Regions from separate parts of the Mesorhizobium sp. CA7 genome, predicted to be linked through region 2. Evidence: riboswitches for the same ligand, from Rfam matches in the RefSeq annotation. Region 2 holds a riboswitch; each other region holds the start of a gene.

Region 1 (3,269 bases), on a different contig from region 2:
CCGCAAGCGCGCCGTGTTCGAATACTGGGCGCATGAGGCGTCGTTCCTGCCCGTCGAGACCTACCCTTTGATGCGCTGGCGCATGGAGCGCGCCGAGCAGGGCGACGAGATGTATCTCGGCCTGGCGAAATGGGGCCGTGAGCGCAAGGAAATGATCGATGAGATATATAGAGAGGTCGCCGATCGCGGTCCGATCGCCGCCTCCGATATCGAAGGCCACAAGGGCAATGGCGGCTGGTGGGGCTGGAGCGAGGCCAAGCACGCTTTCGAATGGCTGTTCTGGGCCGGGCGCATCACCACCGCCTACCGCCGCGGCTTTGAACGCTATTACGACCTGCCCGAGCGCGTTTTGCCGCAGGCGGTCCTCGACCTGCCCGTACCCTCGGTCGAGGACGCGCATCGCGAATTGCTGCGCATTTCCGCCCGCGCCCATGGCATCGCCACCTATGGCGACCTTCGCGACTATTTTCGTCTCGCGCCGGGCGACACGAAGGATCGTATCGAGGACCTGGTCGAAGCCGGCGAATTGCTGCCGGTGAAGGTCGAAGGTTGGGACAAGACCGCCTATCTCCACAAGGACGCCCGTTTCCCGCGCCGGATAGAAGCGCGCGCCCTGCTCGCCCCCTTCGATCCCGTCGTCTTCGAACGCACCAGGACGGAGAAACTCTTCGATTTCCACTACCGCATCGAGATCTACACGCCGGCGGAAAAGCGCCAATATGGCTATTATGTGCTGCCTTTCCTGCTCGGCGACCGCATCGTCGCCCGCGTCGACCTGAGGGCCGACCGCCCAGCCAGCGTGCTGCGCGTCCATGCCGCCTATGCCGAAGCCGAGGCCCCCGCCGAAACGGCCGCACAGCTCTTCGACGAGTTGAAGCAGATGCAAGGCTGGCTTGGCCTGGAGGCGATCGAGGTGACGCCGGCCGGCGACCTCGGGCCGGCGCTGGCCGACATCGCGGTGTCGTAGCTGCGCGTTGACAGGGAGAGTGAACAAAAATAGAACATCCCAACTGTGGTTAGGATCGGTTGCGATGGTTTTCAGGCGCTCGATATGTCTGGTCTTGGCCTACCTGACCTTAGCGTCGCCATCATATGCGACAGGTGCTTACCGAGAGGAATGGGTAGAGGTCACGCGTCCAGTCATTTTCTGTGGCGGCCACATTGCACCCGGTATGCAGCCAAAAGAAGTGACGGCGCTTCTTCTGCGGTGGTTGGAGTTTGGAACGATCGACAAGCAGATCGCAGGCGCCTGTGGCTTATTGCCGGTAGGGCAGCGCTATATAATAGTTCATGAGCCGAAGTTCGACGCCAATCGCTTCGTCTTGATGTGGGAACCGGTTTGCCAGCACGGCTGTTCGTTAAGTATGGCGCCCGTGGCCTCACCGCCTCGCAAACTTGTGGGTCCATACCTCAAACCCATAAAGCCGCCAAAAGGCTGGTACTAAGCCAGTCGTTGACTCCAGCCCCCTGAACCCTCTAAATCCTGACCCAGACGGTCTTCTCCCGGCAAAGGGAGGAGCCAAGAGGGAATGCGGTGCGGGCCGAAAGCCCAAATCCGCGGCTGTCCCCGCAACTGTAAGCGACGAGCCTCTGCCGAAAACCACTGGGATGTTCCCGGGAAGGCGGCATTCAGGGTGACGACCCGCGAGCCAGGAGACCTGCCGTCTGAGACTTTAAGTATCCGAATGCCCGGCGGGTTTTCCGGGCAAGGAGCATGGTTTTGGATCGCAACGGCAGTTTCCCGGCAAACAGCGCGGACATTCCGTCCGAGCCCGATGCTTTGGCTGGCGCCACCGTCATCGTCTGCTCATCCTGCCGCGACGAGACCGGGTCGGATGCGCATCCGCGCGCCGGCGCGCTGCTTGCCGAAGACACGCGTCGGGCTGCTTGCGGCGAAAAGATCGACATCCGTACCGTCGAATGCCTCGGCAACTGCAAGCGCCGGCTAAGCGCCGCGCTGCTGCGCGACGGCTGCTGGAGCTACGTCTTCGGCGATCTGAACACGACCAGCGGCGCCGATCTCGTCGCCGGCGCAAAGCTCTTCGCCACCTCGACCGATGGCCTCATCCCCTGGCGCGGCCGGCCCGATTCTCTCAAGCGCGGCCTGGTTGCCCGCATCCCTCCCCTCGACATGCTGAAGGACCGACCATGAACGCATCCGTTTCCCGTGTTCCCTGCACCGTCGTCACCGGCTTCCTCGGCGCCGGCAAGACCACGTTGATCCGCAACCTGATCGAGAACGCCAAGGGCAAGCGGCTGGCGATCATCGTCAACGAGTTCGGCGATGTCGGCATCGACGGCGAGATCCTGAAAGGCTGCGGCATCGACTCTTGTCCGGAAGAAAACATTGTTGAGCTCGCCAATGGCTGCATCTGCTGCACCGTCGCCGACGATTTCGTGCCGGCGCTCGACCAGATCCTGTCGCTCAACCCCAAGGTCGACCACATCCTGATCGAAACCTCCGGTCTCGCTCTGCCGAAGCCCTTGGTGCAAGCCTTCCAATGGCCGACCGTGAAGAGCCGCGTCACCGTCGACGGCGTCGTCGCCGTGGTCGACGGCCCCGCTCTGGCCGACGGCCGCGTCGCTTCCGACATGGACGCGCTGCAGGCGCAGCGTGCGGCGGACGATTCCCTCGACCATGACGATCCGGTCGAGGAGGTATTCGAGGACCAGATCGCCTGCGCCGACCTGATCATCCTGTCGAAGAGCGACCTGATGGATGCGGCGGGCTCCGCCCGTGCCAACGCCGTCATCGGCGAGCATGTCGCGCGTGCGGTCAAGGTCGTGCCGACGTCGCAGGGCAAGGTCGATCCCTCGGTGCTGCTCGGCCTTGGTCTTGCGGTGGAGGACGACATCGAGAACCGCAAGACCCATCACGACGACGAGCTCGATCACGAGCACGACGATTTTGATTCCTTCGTCCTCGACATCCCGTCGATCGCCAATCCCGACGAGCTGGCCAAGCGCGTCGCCCTTGCCGCCGAGCAGGAAAATGTGCTGCGCGTCAAAGGTTTCGTCGAGGTCGGCGGCAAGCCGATGCGGCTCCTGCTGCAGGCTGTCGGCCCGCGCGTCAACCACTATTACGACCGCGCCTGGACGGCCGAGGACGACCGCCGCTCGCGGCTCGTCGTCATCGGCCTCAAGGGGCTGAACCGTCCGGCAATCGAGCGTATCCTCGCCGGCTGAGGCAATCCGACCACAATGCACATCCTCGCCACCACATCCGCTTCGCTCGACGATCTCGCCGAGCCGATGGACCTCAGGCAGAC
Region 2 (3,269 bases):
CATCACCGGCCTGATCGGCGGCATCGCCGCCTTCCTGCCCATTCCGGGCCTGAGCGGCATCGTCAGCTTCATCAACACGGTGATCCGCCTGTCGCTGACCTATGTCGACGAGATCATCCTCGGCTACAACATCCGCATCAATTCGAGCTCGCCTTTCGAGACGGCAAGGCAAGGCGTCGTGCTCTACGCGCAGAACGGCAGGCACATGGTCAAGAACGCCGTCTGGTTGGCGGCGATCATGTGGGGCGTGTCCTTCGTCATCTTCCTGTTGATGCTGGCGCCCGCGGCCGCCATTCTGTGGGTCATGCCGGGCCAGCTTGCCGGCTGGGCCTTCGTGCTGGCCATCGTCTTCGCCTGGGCCTTCAAGGCAGCCTTCATCGAGCCCTTCGCCATCGCCTCGCTGATGCAGGTCTATTTCGAAGCCATCGAAGGCCAGGCGCCCAATCCCGAATGGGACCGCCGGCTCGCCGAGACCTCGTCCAAATTCAGGGAACTGCGCGACAAGGCGCTGGGCTCTTTCGGCGGCGGCTCGCGCTGGGATACGCCGAGGGCCGCCTGATCACGGCTTTGATGCGCTGCCGAGCTTTGCGATTGCCGATTTAAGCGGCGCCTCGCCGGCGCCGCGAAACGTCTCGCTCATGACCAGTTCGGGCAGCGGCAGGCGCTTGCCCCAGCCATGCGCCTCGAGGTCCGGCTTCGGCGCGAAGGCCGAGACGCGGCCGACGCACAGATAGGCGATCGGCGTGACATGCTCCGGGATCGCGAGAAGCCGCTTCAGTGCCTCGGTCTCGATGATGCTTACCCAGCCGACGCCGACACCTTCGGCCCGTGCCGCCAGCCAGAAATTCTGCACCGCGCAGACGGTGCTGTAGAGATCCATCTCCGGATTGTGCCAACGTCCGAGCGGCGAGTCCTTCGACCGCTGCCGGTCGCAGGTGATGCACAGGTTGAGCGCGCTTTCGCAGATGCCTTCGAGCTTCAGTTTCCTGTAGAGCGCCTGCCGCTCCGCTTCGATCGCCGGCAGCTCCTGCTCGCGCGCGGCGAGGAACAGGTCGCGCACTTGTCTGCGCCGCTCGGCGTCGCGGATGACGATGAAATTCCACGGCTGCATATAGCCGACCGACGGGGCGTGATGCGCGGCGGTGATGAGCCGCGCCAGCACATTGTCATCGAGATCGTCGTGGACGAAATGGCTGCGCACGTCGCGCCTGGTGAACATGGCCCGGTAGACCGCGTCGCGCGCCAATTGGTCAAAGTCGTCGCCGCTCGCGGCGATCGCTGCTGCCGTCATCGCTTTTCCCCTTGCGACAAGCAGTCCGCCGCCTGACCAAGCGGAAAACCATGTCTGCCGGGCCGGTCTTCTGGCTCGGGATCGTCCCGCATCCGGCGCCTTCCCGTCTTCGACAGTGGCGTTTGCCGGCGCGGTCCCCCTTACAGTGTTGGGCACGCCACGGAGTTCAACCGTGTTCCCGATTCTCCCGCGTCGCGGGCACCTGGCAGCGATGCGACCTTACAGCGAAGCTTGGGCCGCGCCAATGGCGTTAGCGACACGGCAAGACGCGATTTCCCCAGCCATTCGGCCTGCCAAACATGGTCATTCGGCCGCCAGGTCCCTAGATTAGGCGCCATGGCCACCCGTCTCTATACGCACCCGATCTTCCTCGAACACCTCACGCCGCCCGGCCATCCCGAGCGGCCCGACCGCCTGCGTGCCATCGAGCGCGTGCTCGACGACGAGGCGTTTTCGGCGCTCGACCGCGTCAAGGCGCCGGAAGGCGACGAGAAAACGATCTTCTATGCGCACCCGGAGGATTTCGTCGAGCGCGTGCGCGGGGCGATCCCTGAGAGCGGGATCGTGTCGATCGACGCCGACACCAGCGCCAGCCCGAAAAGCTGGCAGGCCGTGATCACCGCGATCGGCGGTGCCAACGCGGCGGTAGACGACGTCTTCGAGGGCCGTGCGGCAAACGTCTTCGTCGCCGCCCGTCCGCCCGGCCATCATGCCGAAAAGACTACGGCGATGGGCTTTTGCCTGTTCAACACGGCGGCGATCGCCGCCCGTTACGCGCAGAAGAAGCACCAGGCCGAGCGTGTCGCCATCGTCGACTGGGACGTTCATCACGGCAATGGCACGCAGGACATCTTCTGGGACGACCCATCGGTGCTCTATTGCTCGACGCACCAGATGCCGCTTTACCCGGGCACCGGCGCGAAGAACGAGACCGGCGCCGGCAACATCGTCAACGCGCCGCTGGCGCCGCAGACGGGGAGCGATCTCTTCCGCGACGCCTTCCTGTCGCGCGTGCTGCCCTCGATCGACGCGTTCGCGCCAGACCTGATCATCATTTCCGCGGGCTTCGATGCGCACCATCGCGACCCGTTGGCCGAGATCAACCTGACCGAGGACGATTTCGATTGGGCGACCGGCCAGTTGATGGAGCGCGCCGGGCGCCATAGCTCCAACAGGCTCGTCAGCCTGTTGGAAGGCGGCTACGATCTGCAGGGACTGGCATTTTCAGTCGCCGCCCATGTCGGGCGGCTGATGAAGGGATAGAGTATGGCATTGGAAGGCAATGAGGACGTCAAGGCGATGAGCTTCGAACAGGCGCTCGACGCGTTGGAGAAGATCGTCGATGATCTTGAGCGCGGCGACGTCCCGCTCGACCAGTCGATCAAGATCTATGAGCGCGGCGAGGCGCTGAAGGCGCATTGCGACCGGCTGCTGAAAGCGGCCGAGGACAAGGTCGAGAAGATCAGGCTGTCGCGCGACGGCAAGCCGGTGGGAACTGAACCGCTGGACGCCGACTGAGGTGTTGATATTCAGGTGAGGCCGGCCTGCAAATGGCAACTTCCTGCGCTTCCGGTGCTCACGTACTTCAAGTACGCTCCGCTCCGGTTCTCGGAAACCACCATTTTCGGCTCGGCCTGACCTGAATCTCAACACCTCAGCGGATGATCTCAGACCGGGTAAGGGCAGAGAAAGCAGGTAAGGAGTTCAAGCCATGTGCCGCAACATCAAGACCTTGGCCAATTTCGAGCCGCCGGCGACCAATGACGAAGTGCATGACGCAGCGCTGCAATTCGTGCGCAAGCTTAGCGGCTCGACCAAGCCGTCCAAGCGCAACGAGCATGCCTTCTACCATGCCGTCGAGGCGATCGCGGCTGTCGCGCGCGAATTGATCGATTCGCTCGAAACCAATCAGGAACCGCGCAACCGCGAGGAAGAAGCTGCCAAGGCGAAGGCCAGGTCGGCGCTGCGTTTCGCCTGA
Region 3 (3,269 bases), on a different contig from region 2:
GCGCCACGGTTGTGTTCCCGATATGTCGGGCTGCACATCGCCTAGGCAGGATCAAGTCACGAATTGCTGGACGATGCGCGTCCGTGCATAGTGGCGGCAATGGCGCCCGGTCGATGAAAATGGCTATGGATGACAAAGCGGACAATCCGGGCGTGGCGGTGTTTCCGCCGCTGCTCTTTCTCGTGGCGCTGATCGCGATGCTGGCGCTGCGCTATGTCTGGCCGCTGGCGATCGGCGGCCGCCCGCTGACCATCGTGCTCGGCATAGTGCTGGCAGCACTGGCGGTTGCGATCATCGCCTGGGGACGCTCGACGATGTTGCGCGGCGGCACCAATGTGAACCCGACGCTGCCGACCACCGCGATCATCACCGGCGGCCCGTTCGGCTTCACCCGCAACCCGCTCTATGTCGGCTTGATGGGACTGCTTCTCGGAATCGGGCTGCTCTTTGACAGCTGGTGGGCCGTCATCGCGACCATCGCGAGCTTCCCCGTCCTGCATTACGGCGTGGTGCTGCGCGAGGAGGCCTATCTGGAACGCAAGTTCGGCGAACCCTACCGCGCCTACAGGGCGAGCGTGCGCCGCTATTTTTGAGCATCAGTCCTTTGGCGCGTTGCTGTAGAGCGCCACGCCGACGCGGTCGTTGCGCCGCCACCGCACCAAAGCGCGATAGGCCGTATCGTCGGCCGGGACCTCGAGCAGAAAGCGGTCCGGAATCTCCACATCGGCACCGACGCGCAATTCCGCGCCCTGCTCGTGCTGATTTCTGACCGAGCAGCCGATCCTGACGCCGGCGGCGATGATCGTGGCTTCCTTGAGCACGAATTCGCGCGCATGAAGACGGCGTTCGATCTCGGGAAAATTGGCCATATCCGGCGGGCTCCTCAGGCAAGGTCCTCCTTGCCATGGGGCAGCACGATAGCAGCGAGGCGTTTCCGTTCCGTTAGCGATCACTGAAACAGTGGTGTGCCGGCTTGATATGCCGGCCGGGTTCACGGATGGAGCGTTCACGCCCGGGCGTTCAGCCGGCGACAGTGACGCCGCTCGCGCGCAGCACCCAGCGGCGGCCGTCGCTGCGGAACTCGGTGAGCGACAGCGGCTCGATGTCGATCTTCCAGACCGAGGAAAGCGGTGCGCCGAGCACATGAGTGATGGCGGCGCGGATCGGCACAGCATGCGTCACCGTGACGATGTGACCGCCCTCGCCGGCCAGCCGCTCCATCAGCGCAGCAGCCCGCCGGGCGACGTCGGCGAGCGATTCACCACCATGGGGCGCCGCGTCTGCGTCGGCGAACCAGGCCGCCATGCCTTCCGGATCCTCGGCCTGCACCTCCTCGAAACTTTTGCCGGCCCAGCGTGCGAAATCCTGCTCGGCAAGCAGCGGCTCGATCGCCGCGTCAAGGCCGAGCGCCTCGGCCGTCCGCCGCGCGGCCAGCGCCGGGCTTGTCCAGACACGGTCGGCCCGACGCAGCGAAGCGGCCAGCGCGTCCGCGCGATCGAGGGCGCGCGGCTCCGGCGGCTCGTCGTTCGGAAAGCGGCCCTTGCGCATCCCGGGCGTCGCTCCGCTTGCGATCATCGTCAGGCGGACAAGCATGAAAAACTCCGTGGCCCAGCGAAAAACAGGCCTCACGAAGCCGTGCCGCCATTACATGTCGTTGACAGGCGAACGAAGTACTGACAAGTGTCTTAATGCTATACGGGATTGGAAGCCGGTGCGAGTCCGGCACGGTCGCGCCACTGTGATCGGCACCAGCCGAAAGTCAGGCCTTATTCCGCAGCACTCGATCAACGGGACGCAGTATCCCAAGGGAGGTCAATATGTCCGACACCACCTTCGCCCCCAGCTACGGCCCGGTTGCGATTCCGGTCCGCGAGCTTCTGCCCTGGGCCATCCTCGGCGGGCTGCTTTTGATGCTGGCGATCTATTTCGTCGGCGCGGAAGAAGGCGCGACCTCGCTGATCCGCGGCACCTATTTGCACGAGTTCGTGCATGACGGCCGCCACCTGCTCGGCTTCCCCTGCCACTAAAGCGGTTCAGCATCGCTGAACCCCTTTCGATTCTGATCCAACGCAATTCCGGACGGAAAACCGCTGCGCACTTTTCCTGGAATTGCTAGGTTGGCTTAACGCAATTCCGGACGGAAAACCGCTACGCACTTTTCCTGGAATTGCTTGGAGGGATTAGTGACATGGTTGGAAAACTTTTGCTGCGCGGCATGCTTGTCGGGCTGGTCGCCGGGATTCTGGCGTTCGCCTTCGCCCGCGTCTATGGCGAGCCGCAGGTCGACAAGGCGATCGCCTTCGAGGAACAGCAGGCCCAGGCCGCCGGCGGGGCGCCGGAGCCCGAGATGGTCAGCCGCACCACGCAAGCCGGCATTGGCCTGGCAACCGGCGTGCTGATCTATGGCGCCGCGCTTGGCGGGCTGTTCTCGCTGGTCTTCGCCTACGCCTATGGCCGGCTGGGCTCGCTCGGACCGCGCGGCACCTCGGCGCTGATCGCGGCACTCGGCTTCCTGGCTGTGATCGTGGTCCCCGGCCTCAAATACCCGGCCAGCCCGCCGGCGGTGGGCAACGCCGAGACCATCGGCTACCGCACCGAGTTGTTCTTCATCATGATCGTCGTCTCGATCGCGGCTATGGTAGCGGCGGTCGGCCTGGCGCAGCGGCTGTGGAACCGACTCGGCGCCTGGAACGCCTCGATCGTAGCGGGTCTCGCCTTCCTCGTCGTCTTCGCTTTGGTGAAGGCGGCGCTGCCCGACATCAACGAGGTGCCGGAGAACTTCTCGGCGACCGTGCTGTGGCAATTCCGCGTCGCCTCGCTCGGCATCCAGCTGGTGCTGTGGACCGTCGTCGGGCTCGGCTTCGGCGCGGTTGCCGAACGCGTGGTCGCGGTGCGCGACCAGCGCAGCCCGGCACGCCGCTACGCCTGAAATCCGATGCGTTGGCCGCCACGGTTCTGCGCCCTGGCGGCCAAAGCGGCTCAACGGTCGGTACGACCGCAGAGCCACTTTGGTCTTTCGTTTTCTCGCAATTCCGGACGGAAAACCGCCGCACACTTTTCGTGGAATTGCTCGGTTGCGGCGCTGCTCGCATTTCTGGCCGCCACATCCGCGCAAGCGCATGGCGGATCCTCGGCCCCGCCCCCTCCCGGCATCCAGATCCCCAGCCTGACCCACGGCCAGATGGCCGTCATCGCGCGCTATCGCGGCGAGATCCTCGACCTCGCCCAGCGCCAGACCGCGACCGACCCGACCTTCCGGCGGCTCTACA

Evidence for each region. Region 2 has a riboswitch for cobalamin ahead of bluB (5,6-dimethylbenzimidazole synthase). Riboswitches for the same ligand answer to the same signal wherever they lie in the genome.
Region 1: another riboswitch for cobalamin. It lies ahead of LB552_RS03725 (DUF1636 family protein); the one in region 2 lies ahead of bluB (5,6-dimethylbenzimidazole synthase).
Region 3: another riboswitch for cobalamin. It lies ahead of LB552_RS22790 (CbtB domain-containing protein); the one in region 2 lies ahead of bluB (5,6-dimethylbenzimidazole synthase).

What each region holds. Positions count from the first base shown of each region.
Region 1 is NZ_JAIUHH010000001.1:772,533-775,801, forward strand. Features, by position in the region: gene LB552_RS03720 (winged helix-turn-helix domain-containing protein) at 1-967, shown strand, start outside; cobalamin riboswitch at 1,477-1,681, shown strand; gene LB552_RS03725 (DUF1636 family protein) at 1,721-2,152, shown strand; gene cobW (cobalamin biosynthesis protein CobW) at 2,149-3,186, shown strand; gene LB552_RS03735 (cobaltochelatase subunit CobN) at 3,202-3,269, shown strand, end outside.
Region 2 is NZ_JAIUHH010000004.1:149,092-152,360, reverse strand. Features, by position in the region: gene LB552_RS10805 (hypothetical protein) at 1-559, shown strand, start outside; gene bluB (5,6-dimethylbenzimidazole synthase) at 560-1,291, opposite strand; cobalamin riboswitch at 1,334-1,512, opposite strand; gene LB552_RS10795 (histone deacetylase family protein) at 1,628-2,554, shown strand; gene LB552_RS10790 (exodeoxyribonuclease VII small subunit) at 2,558-2,809, shown strand; gene LB552_RS10785 (DUF2277 domain-containing protein) at 3,003-3,269, shown strand.
Region 3 is NZ_JAIUHH010000016.1:11,412-14,680, forward strand. Features, by position in the region: gene LB552_RS22775 (methyltransferase family protein) at 126-593, shown strand; gene LB552_RS22780 (PilZ domain-containing protein) at 597-869, opposite strand; gene LB552_RS22785 (histidine phosphatase family protein) at 1,021-1,593, opposite strand; adenosylcobalamin (AdoCbl) riboswitch at 1,677-1,826, shown strand; gene LB552_RS22790 (CbtB domain-containing protein) at 1,818-2,027, shown strand; gene LB552_RS22795 (CbtA family protein) at 2,189-2,929, shown strand; gene LB552_RS22800 (hypothetical protein) at 3,182-3,269, shown strand, end outside.